One region of the Thalassospira xiamenensis M-5 genome, then DNA from elsewhere that is predicted to be linked to it. Evidence: riboswitches for the same ligand, from Rfam matches in the RefSeq annotation. Region 1 holds a riboswitch; the other holds the start of a gene.

Region 1 (6,010 bases):
GTGTCCTTTGACCCAGTGCCATTCAACTTTATGCGTTTTAAGAGCTTCCAGAAGCCTTTGCCAAAGCTCGACATTTTTGACGGGCTTTTTATCCGCCGTTTTCCAGCCGCGTTTCTGCCAGCCGAAAATCCATTTGGTAATTCCGTCGCGGACATAGCTGCTGTCGGTGTAGATATCGACCACACAGGGGCGTTTCAACGCTTCAAGCGCACTGATGGCGGCCATCATTTCCATGCGGTTGTTGGTGGTTTCCGGATCGCCGCCCGACATTTCCTTTTCCACGCCATTAAATCGCAGGATCGCGCCCCAGCCACCGGGGCCGGGATTGCCGCTGCACGCGCCGTCGGTATAAATTTCGACGCGTTTATTGTCCGTTCCGGTCATGTAATTCTATTCCTCGCCCAGGCCATAGGCACTGGCACTGTCGATCCGTTGATGGAAACGCAGTTTATTGATGTATTCGCGCGGGTTTTTCGGCGTAACCAGCGCGTCCTTGGGCGTGTTGATCCAGTCATAAAGACGGGTCAGCAGGAACCGCAAAGACGCCCCGCGTGCAAGGATCGGAAGGGCGGCCAGTTCGTCATCTGACAATGCACGCACCTTGCCATAGCTTGACAGAAGGTTGCGGGCCTTGGTGACGTTGAAGCTGTTATCAGGTTCGAAACACCACGCATTCATGCAGATCGCAATGTCATAGGCCAGAAGGTCATTGCACGCGAAATAGAAATCGATCAGGCCCGATACGTCATCCTTGCCCGGGAAGAAAAACACATTATCGGGGAAAAGGTCGGCATGGATCACGCCCGCAGGCAACTGATGGGGCCAGTTGGCTTCAAGAAAGGCCAGTTCATCCTCGATCAGTTTTTCAAGGCCGGGCTGAACGCCGTTAGCATCGGTACGGCAGCTTTCAAACAGCGGGCGCCAGCCCGTAACGCTTAGCGCATTGCCAAGATACATGTCGAAATCCTGACCGGCGGTGTGCAAGTGTGCCAGTGCCGCACCAAGCCCGGTGCAGTGATGGGGCATGATCCGGCGCGGCGACATGCCGTTCAGGAAGGATGTGATGGCGGCCGGACGTCCGCACAAACGGCGTAACGCGACCCCGTCCCTGCCGTGGATCGGTGTCGGGCAATTCAGCCCCTTGGCCGACAGATGATCCATCAGGCCCAGATAGAACGGCAGATCATCCGGGTTCACACGCTTTTCATACAGGGTCAGGATGAAGGATGCCTGATCGGTCTGAAGCAGGAAGTTGGTATTTTCGACACCCTCGGCGATTCCCTTGAACGAAATCACATTGCCGATATCGTATTCGGCAACAAAACGGGCGATATCTTCGTCAGAAACGTCGGTATAGACGGCCATGGGATATCCGGACTTCCTGCATCAGGGCGGGGTTAGCTGGCAAGCTGGCGGGGCAGCTTGAAGGTGACGTTTTCATTGGTCAGAGTCAGGGTTTCGACCGTGACGTTATAACGTTCACGGCAGGCATCGATGACTTCCTCGACCAGAATTTCCGGGGCGGATGCGCCCGCAGTAATGCCAAGCGTCGAAATACCGTCAAGCTTGGACCAGTCGATATCCTTGGCGCGTTCGACCAGAACCGAACGGTCACATCCTTCGCGTTTCGCGACTTCGACCAGACGGTTCGAGTTCGACGAGTTTGGCGCGCCCAGAACCAGAATGGCATCGGCGTCGGTCGCGATCAGCTTGACCGCGTGCTGGCGGTTGGTGGTCGCATAGCAGATGTCTTCTTTCTTCGGGACCTCGATCGCCGGGAAGCGGCGTTGCAGGATCGAGATGATTTTGGCCGTATCGTCCAGCGACAGGGTGGTCTGGGTCACAAACGCCAGGTTTTCGGGGTTTTCGACCTGAAGGTTTTCGGCGTCTTCTTCGGTCTCGATCAGGGTCATGCTGCCCGGTGGCAACTGGCCCATGGTGCCGATGACTTCGGGATGACCGGCATGGCCGATCAGAAGGATATGTTTGCCATCTGCATGGTGGCGTTCAGCCCCACGATGGACCTTGGATACCAGCGGGCAGGTCGCATCAAGATATTCAAGCTGGCGGCTTTCTGCGGCTTCGGGGACCGATTTCGGTACACCGTGCGCGGAAAAGATTACTGGCACGCCGTCCGGGACGCTATCGAGTTCATCGACAAAAACAGCCCCCATGTCGCGCAGGCGGTCGACCACGAATTTGTTGTGGACGATTTCGTGGCGGACATAGACCGGCGCGCCATACTTCACCAGCGCCTTTTCGACGATCTCGATCGCACGATCCACCCCGGCACAGAAACCGCGCGGGTTGGCAAGGATGATCCGAAGGTCGGCTTTGTCAGACATGATACGGGTCCGAATGTTCATGATGCGCGACACCAGCCGCGCGATTATTCAAATGTCGTAGGGTCAGGACCCATTAATTTGTTTGCAATGGTCAATCAGATTTGTGCGGATACGCGAAGCAAAACCGCAGGAAGATATCTATCTTTCAAGGCTTTGCGACAAAGTAGCCCGTGCAAATCTGATTGATCCGAAGGACAGGTGTTATATTTGCGAACTCCGGCGTCAAATCCCTTGTCCGGGATGCCGACCCGCACGGCGGGCTTTTCCTTGGATTTCGCAAATATAACACCTGCCATTACAACCAAATTAATGGGTCCTGACCCTAGCTACATAACCTGCCAGCACCGTGCACGCAATGACAGACACCGTGTAAAGATGCATGTTCAGCTATGTCCGGCCATGTATTTAGGCCCCATACCGCGATTTGAAACGGAAGCGGGTTGTGTCGCCATATCGGAGCGAATAGACTGCGCGCGGTTGTGCCCATGGTGGGGGATGACCGCGAATTTGACCAGTTCTATAGAGGCTTGGATGACGATTGCGAACGGACTGCGGCGTGTTTGTGCATTGGGTTTGGTGTCGTTTGCCGGTTTTCTGGCGGCGTGCAGCAGCAACCCGTTCGAAGAGCAGCCGGTTCCGGCATGTCCGCGGGCCTTCCTGCCCAATGATACCGCCCGACTGGTGCAGTTCAGCGGTCAGGGCAAGGACCTGACCGATGTGATCCTTGAAGCCGAATTTGGCGGTTATCTGGGCGATTGCGGTTATGACCTTGATGACAAGATCCTGAACGTCGTGATCAGCCCGGTGATCAATGCCGAACTGGGCCCGGCCGCACAGGGCCGCAACGCAAAACTCCAGTATTTTGTGGCACTTAAGGACCCGTCCGGCGAGTTCATCCAGAAGAATCTGTTTGATGTCGACATGGCGTTTCCGAGCAATTTGAACCTGGCGCGGTATCGCGACGAGCAGGTGACTTTGAACGTGCCGCTGGACGATATCTGGGCCGGTCCGGACTATGAAATTTACCTTGGTTTCCAACTGAGTGCCGATCAGCTTGATTACAATCGACGCTTCGGAAAAAATTAATAATCCGGCCTATTATTCATTTTTGGTGAATAATCAAATCCCGCCCGCCTCGCGTGGCGGGATTTTCGTTTTTGAACAAAAGTTCGTTTTCGGTAATCCTCATACAAAATAATGGGCATTTGCCGGAGGGGCAAAAAAGGGCTTTTAATCCTCATACCAATGGATGGGGTGGAGAGGATATGATTTTTGGGGCTGGTCTGGTCGGATTCAAATCCGTATAAGGAGGCATACCCAAATGATCCCCGTGGGAGAGTGCCACGGTCTTGATCGATGTGCGTGATTACATCGATAGGGATTGCGCGGACGCCGAAGGAGCAACCACCCCGGAAACTCTCAGGCAAACGGACCGCGGGGAGATGGGACTCTGGAAAGCAGGCGGCATCAGAAACCGATGTGCGCCTCGCCGAAGATGTAAGCAGACCGGTATCCAAACCGGCTGTGATTCTTTCAGGCTCCAAGACAGAGGGGGACGTGGTTGGCCACTGGTCGGCTATGTTTCGCAACGCCTGTCTGGAGACCTTGATGGCCGATCATCAAACCGAACTGCTGAAAACCGCCCTTTATGATTTGCATGTGGAACTGGGTGCCAAGATGGTGCCGTTTGCCGGTTATGACATGCCGGTGCAATATCCGCTGGGGGTGAAGGGCGAACATCTGCATACCCGTGCGAAGGCCGGTCTGTTTGATGTTTCGCATATGGGGCAGGTCCGCCTGACCGGCGAACATCGCGTCGCCGAGCTTGAAAAGCTCGTACCCGGTGACATCGCGATCCTCAAACCCGGCCGTACCCGTTATTCCGCATTCACCAATGACGATGGCACGATTTTGGATGATCTGATGATCACCAATGCGGGCGACAGCCTGTTTCTGGTGATCAATGCCGCGTGCAAGGATGATGACATTGTCCATATGCGGGCCAATCTGGATAACGGTGTCGAGCTGATCGAGATTGATGACCGCGCATTGATGGCATTGCAGGGCCCGGACGCGGCCAAGGTTCTGGCGCGGTTTGCACCGTCGGTTGCCGATATGAAATTCATGAGCTTTGCCGAGATCGACATTGCCGGTATCGCATGCTTTGTCACCCGGTCGGGCTATACCGGCGAGGACGGTTACGAGATTTCCGTGCCGAACGACCGCGCCGACGAACTGGCGCGCAAGTTGTTGGCCGAGGAAGAGGTCGAGGCGATTGGCCTTGGCGCGCGTGATTCGCTGCGTCTTGAAGCCGGTCTTTGCCTGTATGGCAACGATATCGATACCACGACCACCCCGGTCGAAGGCGACCTTAACTGGATCATCAACAAACGTCGTCGCGAAGAAGGCGGGTTCAAGGGAGCAGACATCATCCTTGATCAGCTTGCCAATGGCGCGGATCGCAAACGTGTCGGGATCAAACCCGAAGGCAAGGCCCCGGCGCGTGAACATACCGCGATCTTGAACAGTGACGGTGAAGAAATCGGCGAAATCACCAGCGGTGGTTTTGGCCCGACCGTGGATGGCCCGATTGCGATGGGATATGTCGCAATTGAATTTGCCGCCCCGGGTACCAAAGTCGATCTGATGGTGCGCGGCAAGGCACGCCCGGCGGAAATCGTCGAACTGCCGTTTGTGGCCCACCGTTACTATCGCGGCTGATCATCAGAAAAAAAGAGTTCGGGCAGCGTTTGCGGCCCGCAAAAGATACCGAGATTTTAGAGACAACTGATCTTACAGGGACGAATTACCATGGCTAAAAAATTCTCGCAGGAACATGAATGGGTTGAATATGAAGACGGTGTCGCGACCGTTGGCATTACCGATTACGCCCAGCAGTCGCTTGGCGATATCGTTTATGTCGAGCTGCCGGAAGTTGGCAAAAAGCTGACCAAGGATGGCGATGCGGCGGTTGTCGAATCGGTCAAGGCCGCCAGCGACGTTTATGCGCCGCTTGATGGTGTGGTTGTCGAAGCCAACGAAGAGCTTGATGACAATCCGGCACTGGTCAACGAAGCACCGGAAAGCGATGGCTGGTTCTTCCGCATGGAACTTTCCGATGAGTCCCAGCTTGATGAGCTGATGGACGAAGCTGCGTATAAAGACTTTGTCGAAGGCCTTTAAGATATGCGTTATCTTCCGCTAACCAGTGCGGATCGCGCCTCGATGCTTGAAACCATCGGGGCCGGATCCGTTGACGAGTTATATAGCGACGTGCCCGACGGCGCGTTGCTGTCCGAGCCGGTCGATCTGCCATATCATCTTGGTGAATTGCAGGTCGAACGCGACATGGCGAAACTGGCCGCCAAAAACATGGGCACGGCCAGCGTGCCAAGTTTCCTGGGTGCTGGCGCATATCGCCACCATGTTCCGGCCACGGTCGATTACATCATCCAGCGCGGTGAGTTTCTGACGGCCTATACCCCGTATCAGCCGGAAATCGCGCAAGGTACGTTGCAGTATCTGTTCGAATTCCAGACCCAGGTGGCATCGATCACCGGCATGGATGTGGCCAACGCATCGATGTGGGACGGGGCAACGTCGTGCGCGGAGGCCGTTCTGATGGCGTGCCGGGCCACGCGCCGCAAGAAGGCGGTTCTGTCGGG
Region 2 (6,010 bases), 1.2 Mb from region 1:
GGCCTCGGCCTCGGTTTCCGAACGCAGTTTGCGCTTTTCGTTAAGCAGGGCGGCCAGTGACTGGCGCTCTGCCTGTAATTCTTTGGTGGCGGCTGCCATTTCGCTGCGGCGCGTTCGGATGTCTTCGCGAAGGGTGCCAATTTCTTCAAGCTCGGCGCGCAAATCGCGCGCATGCTGTTCAACACCGGGTAGGGCGGCCTTTAACAGGATGGCTGACCGCAATGTATCCTGCGGGCTGGTCGGAAGGGCGATCACAGCTTCGGGCGGGGTGGTCGACAAACGCTGCAAGGCCATAAGGATGCGGGCATATTGCCCGGCTTTGTCTTCAAGGCTGGTGGCGGCCCGCTTTTCGCGCACTTCAAGTTCGGCAAGCTGATCTTCAAGATCGGTCAGGGTTGTTTCAAGGCGCTGGGCGCGTCTGGCGACCGAAATGGCTTCGGATTGAAGCGCCTGTTCCTCGGTCCAGAGTTCGCGCGATTTACGCGCCAGGAATTCTTCCTGCTTTTGCTGCTCTGACAACTGGCTTTCAAGTTTATCAAGCTGACTGTCGACCTTGCGTAGCGACTGGGCAAAAGACGGCGCTGCCCCGCCCGCGATCATGGCTGCAATCACAGCCAGCGCAGGCAGGGCGGTCTTGGAACGCAGATCAGTTCGCAAGAAGCGCATCATTCCCTTTCAAACCCTTGATCAACGGTTTGCCGGTCATTTCCGCCGGTTGCGGTAGCCCGAGAAGCTGCAACAAAGTCGGTGCCACGTCGGCCAGGCGACCATTTTCCAGTGTCGCGCCTTCGGGTCCATTCACCAGAATGGTCGGCACCAGATTAAGCGTATGCGCGGTGTGCGGCTCGCCGGTTTCCGGATCCACCATCATCTCACAGTTCCCGTGATCGGCGGTAACGAACATCACGCCGCCCACCGATTTAACCGCATCAACAACCTGCCCAAGGCAGGTATCGACCGCTTCGGCGGCCTTCATCGCGGCGGACAAAATGCCGCTATGGCCGACCATGTCGGGGTTGGCAAAGTTCAGAATGATCGCGTCATAGGTTTCAGCCCTGATCGCCGCCACCAGCTTTTCGGTCACTTCCGGGGCCGACATTTCCGGCTGCAAATCATAGGTCGCGACCTTGGGCGATGGCACCAGAATACGGTCTTCGCCCTCGAAAACCTGTTCTTCGCCGCCGTTAAAGAAGAAGGACACATGCGGATATTTTTCGGTTTCCGCGATGCGCAACTGCTTCATGCCAGCCCTGGAAACGACTTCACCAAAGATATTTGGCAACACCTGCGGCGGATAGATCGCATCCATATATTTTGCATGGTCGGATGAATATTCAACCATACCGGCCTGCACGGCAAATCTGATCGGGGTGCCACGGTCAAACCCGTCAAAGTCCGGTGCGCAGATCGCGGCCAGAATTTCACGCGCGCGGTCGGCCCGGAAATTGGTCATCAAAATCCCGTCGCCGTCTTTCATGCCGGCATAATCGCCAATCACGGTCGGCAGAACGAATTCATCCGTGGTGTCGGCATCATAGGCTGCCCTGATTGCGGCTTCGGCACTTTCAGCGGTGCGGCCATCGGCGTAATTCTTGCCCTTTACCATCGTGAAATAGGCCTGGCTGACGCGTTCCCAGCGATTGTCGCGGTCCATCGCGTAATAGCGCCCTGTGACGGTCACGATTTCAACATTGGCATCACCGATCAGTGCGCGGAATTTTTCAAGGAATTTGGCGGCACTTTTGGGGGCGGTATCGCGGCCATCCAGATAGGCATGGATTTTTACCGGCACACCGGCCGATGCGATGATTTTGGCAAGGGCCGCCATATGGGCCTGATGGGAATGCACCCCGCCTTCGGACAGAAGCCCGGCGATATGACAGACACCCCCGCTTTCTTTCAGCTTGGCGATAACCTTTTTGACGGTATCGGTATCGGCGATCGAACCGGTTTTGACAGCCTCGTCAATTTTTGGCAGTTCCTGCATCACAACCCGGCCGGCACCAAGATTCATATGGCCGACTTCGGAATTGCCCATCTGCCCTTCGGGCAGGCCGACATCAAGACCGCAGGCTTTCAGAAAGCCGGTCGGATTGTTGGCATAAAGCGCGTCCCAAACAGGGGTATTGGCCAATGCAACCGCATTGTCCTTGCTTTCCTCGCGATAACCCCAGCCATCCAGAATGCACAGCACCACCGGACGCGGGCGCTTTACGGTATTTGATACAGTCACAATCATAATCCCACGAAGTAAAGTACACGAAATAAGGTAAAAGGCTGAATTACCGGTAAAGATGGTTATTTTCCGGCAATTTTGCCATCCGTACAAAGACGCCGGGCGCGGTGGGTTCGCCATCAGACGCTGCCAATCATAGCATTTTCAACGCGCAATCTATCATGAATGCCGGTATTGAACAGCCTTCCGACCGGGTATTTTTTGTGCGCTTGCAAAGTCGCTTTTTGACAAGGATCATCACCTGCCTGTAATCTCGGGCGTTACGGTGATACCTCGAATAACCGCGATGGGAGAGCCCGCTTTGATCCCGCGATCAGATCGGCGCCGAAGGAGCAATAGCCCCGAAAACTCTCAGGCAGATGGACCGTTGCGGATTGAGGCTCTGGAGAGAGAAAGCGGTACGGGGCCAACGCCCGGCACCATATTTCCACCGAAGGATGAAGCCATGGCGTCAAAGACTTCTTTGTTTTTGGCAACAGGGCGCACAATCTCAGGTCAAGGGACAGAGGGGGCAAGACACCGGTTCTGTAACGTCATGTGGTATTGATCCGCATGACAAAGAGCCGTGGGAGGCCCATTTGACCGAAGAAAATAAGCAGCGTCCGCAAGACGTTAATCTTTCCGTTGTCGATCTTTATACCATCGGGATTGGCCCATCGAGTTCGCATACGGTCGGCCCGATGCGCGCGGGCTATCGGTTCTGTCTGGAACTCGAAGCCCGGAATCTTTTGGAAAAAATCGGCTCGGTGATTGTCGATCTTTACGGATCGCTTGCCCTGACCGGCAAGGGCCATGCCACCGATACTGCGGTGATCATGGGGCTTTCGGGGGAACGACCGCGTTCGGTTGATCCAGACCGGATCGCACCGACAATGGATGCGATTGATAAAGATCACGCATTACAGCTTTACGGCGCGCACCCGGTTGCTTTCAACCGGGATACCAACCTTGTTTTCCATATGACCGAAAGCCTGCCCGAACATCCCAATGGCATGCGGATCACCGCCTTTGACCGTGACGGTGTTGTTCTGCACAAACAGGAATATTTTTCGGTTGGGGGTGGGTTTATCGTCTCGGGCGATGATCGCGGGGCGGAATATTCCGGCGATAATATCACGCTGCCTTATCCCTTTTCCTCGGCCGATGAACTGATGGCGATCTGTAAAAAGGAAAAGCTGTCGATTGCCGAAGTCATGGCCGAAAACGAAAAAAGCTGGCGTGAACCTGCCGAGACCGAGGAATTTGTCGACCGCGTGCATCGCGCGATGATGGATTGTATTGAGCGTGGCTGCAAAACCGATGGCATTCTGCCCGGCGGGTTGAATGTCAAACGGCGTGCGCGCAAACTTTACCTTGAACTGACGGAACGGCCAGAAGCGGGGCTTAAGGACCCGTTGACCGTGATCGACTGGGTCAATCTTTATGCCCTTGCGGTTAACGAAGAAAATGCTGCCGGTTCGCGCGTCGTGACCGCCCCTACCAACGGTGCGGCGGGTGTTATTCCCGCCGTGCTGCGCTATTATGAACGGTTCGGGGCCAATGTGACACAGGGCAAAATACGCGAATTCCTGTTAACGGCGGCGGCCATTGGTTCGATCTATAAAAAGCGTGCGTCGATTTCGGCCGCCGAAGTCGGTTGTCAGGGTGAGGTCGGTGTGGCCTGCTCAATGGCGGCAGGCGCGCTTTGTGCCGTCATGGGCGGTACGCCCGAACAGGTTGAAAACGCCGCCGAAATTGGCATGGAACACAACCTTGGCCTGACCTGTGATCCGATTGGCGGTCTGGTGCAGGTACCCTGCATCGAACGCAACACCATGGGGGCGGTCAAGGCGATCAATGCTGCCCGTCTGGCAATGCGAGGTGATGGTCAGCATACCGTGTCACTCGATAAGGTAATCGAAACCATGCGCCAGACCGGCATTGATATGCAAAGCAAATACAAGGAAACCAGTCAGGGCGGGCTGGCGGTCAATGTCAACGTGGTCGAATGTTGAGCTGACAGTTTGAAATACCGACCAAACACCCTCGAAGCCGCCGTTTCGGGGGTGTTTTTCATCCGGCCTGATTCTTGCCACCTTGCGCCTGCAATCTGATATCATTGAGAAATCAAAAACGGGGCAAAGACCCCGAACAGGTTGGGCAAAGCATGAAAAAGAAACTGTTCCGCATCTATATCGCGGTCAGTCTGGATGGCTATATCGCGCGCGCCAATGGTGCTGTTGACTGGCTTGATCAATTCGATCCGGGCGAGTTCAATTTCGAGGGCTTTCTGGGCACCGTGGGAACACTGATCATCGGGCGAAAAACCTTTGATCAGGTGATGGAATTTGGCGACTGGCCCTATGAAGATCGCCGCACGATTGTCCTGACATCGCGCGATTTGCCCGATAACCGCCCGGCCAATACAGAGGCCTATGGCGGTAGTCTTGTGGAACTGGCAAGCCAGCTTCGCGATGACAGGTCCGATACCGGCGATATCTGGATCGTCGGTGGGGCCAGTGTTGTGACCCAATTCCTGTTTGGCGGCCTTGTCGATCAGCTTGAAATGTTCATCATCCCCGAAATTCTCGGTGATGGCATCCGGCTGTTTGGCCGGGATGCTGTGGGCACGACACTGAAACTGGTGGCATCGGAGCACTACAAGTCCGGTGTCGTGCGCATGCAGTATGATTTGCGTTAAAGCCGGTTACTTAAGCGTTTCCAGTTTTTGGGCAATCTTTGAGGAAAGTTCGCGTAGGGCATTAACAGCACTGCTTTGCCAGTCGCTGTCGAGGACCATCTGCATCTTTTCCTGATAGCTGTCGGTGACTGTAACCGGTTCGCCCTTGTTCAGTTCGTTGCCCTTCAACGTCACTTCGGACTTGTTATGCACCGTGACCTGCCAGAAACCGGGTTCGAACCATGACCAGAACTTGATCAGGTCGGCATCGACGGAGTCGGCGCTGTCATATTCGGCGTCCCCCGGTTCAAGAACACGGTATCCGGCCTGTTTGAAGCCGTTGGAGATTGCCTTGTTGACAGCATCGGCAACGGTTTTGCCTTCGGGTAGCAAAACATCCCCCAGTGCCATTCCATAGGTGTTGCGTTTGCGGGCATAGGCACGCGATGTAAAGGTGACATCATCAATCTCGTCATTCGACAGCGACGGGATATCCGGTGTTGACGGATCAATCTCGAATTGGCGTTTGTCTTCGACCGAAACGATTTTAACGGCCGGCCCAGTCGCCGGGTTCTCAATTTTGGCCGGTTCCTGAATTTCGACAACGCTACGCGAAGCTGCGCACGCGCCGGTCAGCATTGCCAAACCGATAGCGGCGGCAATCTTTAAGTATCTGTTTTGCATCGTTAATTCCCCTACTCAAACAGATAGAGAAATACCCATGGACAAATTTTGAAACAACTTATCCAAGAGTGGGGGAACCAATGCTTTTGGTGACTTTGAGGATTATTCCCGGTGATAGGGATGGTTGGTCTGGATGGCGTGGGCGCGGAAAAGCTGTTCGGCAATCAGGGCGCGGACCAGCATATGGGGCCATGTCGCCTTGCCAAGTGACCAAAGCGTATTGGCGCGTGTTTTGATGGCGTCCCCATGCCCGTCGGCCCCGCCAATGGCAAAGGCGATATTTCCGGCATATTGATCGATCCAGCCTTCAAGCTTTGCGGCAAAATCGATGGAGCCATATTCGCGGCCATGCTCGTCAAGTGCGATCAAAAAGGCATTTTCGGGGATGACGCCCAGTAAAAGCTCCGCCTCGCGGTCTTTGAGCTGATTGG

What was found. A riboswitch is a leader RNA that binds a small molecule or an ion and turns the genes downstream of it on or off. The one in region 1 is predicted to bind glycine.
Region 2: linked by a shared signal. The riboswitch ahead of TH3_RS01870 (L-serine ammonia-lyase) and the one ahead of gcvT (glycine cleavage system aminomethyltransferase GcvT) in region 1 are both predicted to bind glycine.

The regions. Positions count from the first base shown of each region.
Region 1 covers NZ_CP004388.1:3,824,055-3,830,064, reverse strand. The annotation lists gene rnhA (ribonuclease HI) at 1-384, opposite strand, end outside; gene TH3_RS17840 (homoserine kinase) at 391-1,365, opposite strand; gene ispH (4-hydroxy-3-methylbut-2-enyl diphosphate reductase) at 1,398-2,345, opposite strand; gene TH3_RS17825 (hypothetical protein) at 2,877-3,431, shown strand; glycine riboswitch at 3,667-3,790, shown strand; glycine riboswitch at 3,794-3,896, shown strand; gene gcvT (glycine cleavage system aminomethyltransferase GcvT) at 3,954-5,066, shown strand; gene gcvH (glycine cleavage system protein GcvH) at 5,157-5,528, shown strand; gene gcvPA (aminomethyl-transferring glycine dehydrogenase subunit GcvPA) at 5,532-6,010, shown strand, end outside.
Region 2 covers NZ_CP004388.1:403,768-409,777, forward strand. The annotation lists gene TH3_RS01860 (murein hydrolase activator EnvC family protein) at 1-669, opposite strand, end outside; gene gpmI (2,3-bisphosphoglycerate-independent phosphoglycerate mutase) at 647-2,239, opposite strand; glycine riboswitch at 2,514-2,613, shown strand; glycine riboswitch at 2,617-2,744, shown strand; gene TH3_RS01870 (L-serine ammonia-lyase) at 2,815-4,230, shown strand; gene TH3_RS01875 (dihydrofolate reductase family protein) at 4,383-4,916, shown strand; gene TH3_RS01880 (hypothetical protein) at 4,923-5,579, opposite strand; gene rlmH (23S rRNA (pseudouridine(1915)-N(3))-methyltransferase RlmH) at 5,682-6,010, opposite strand, start outside.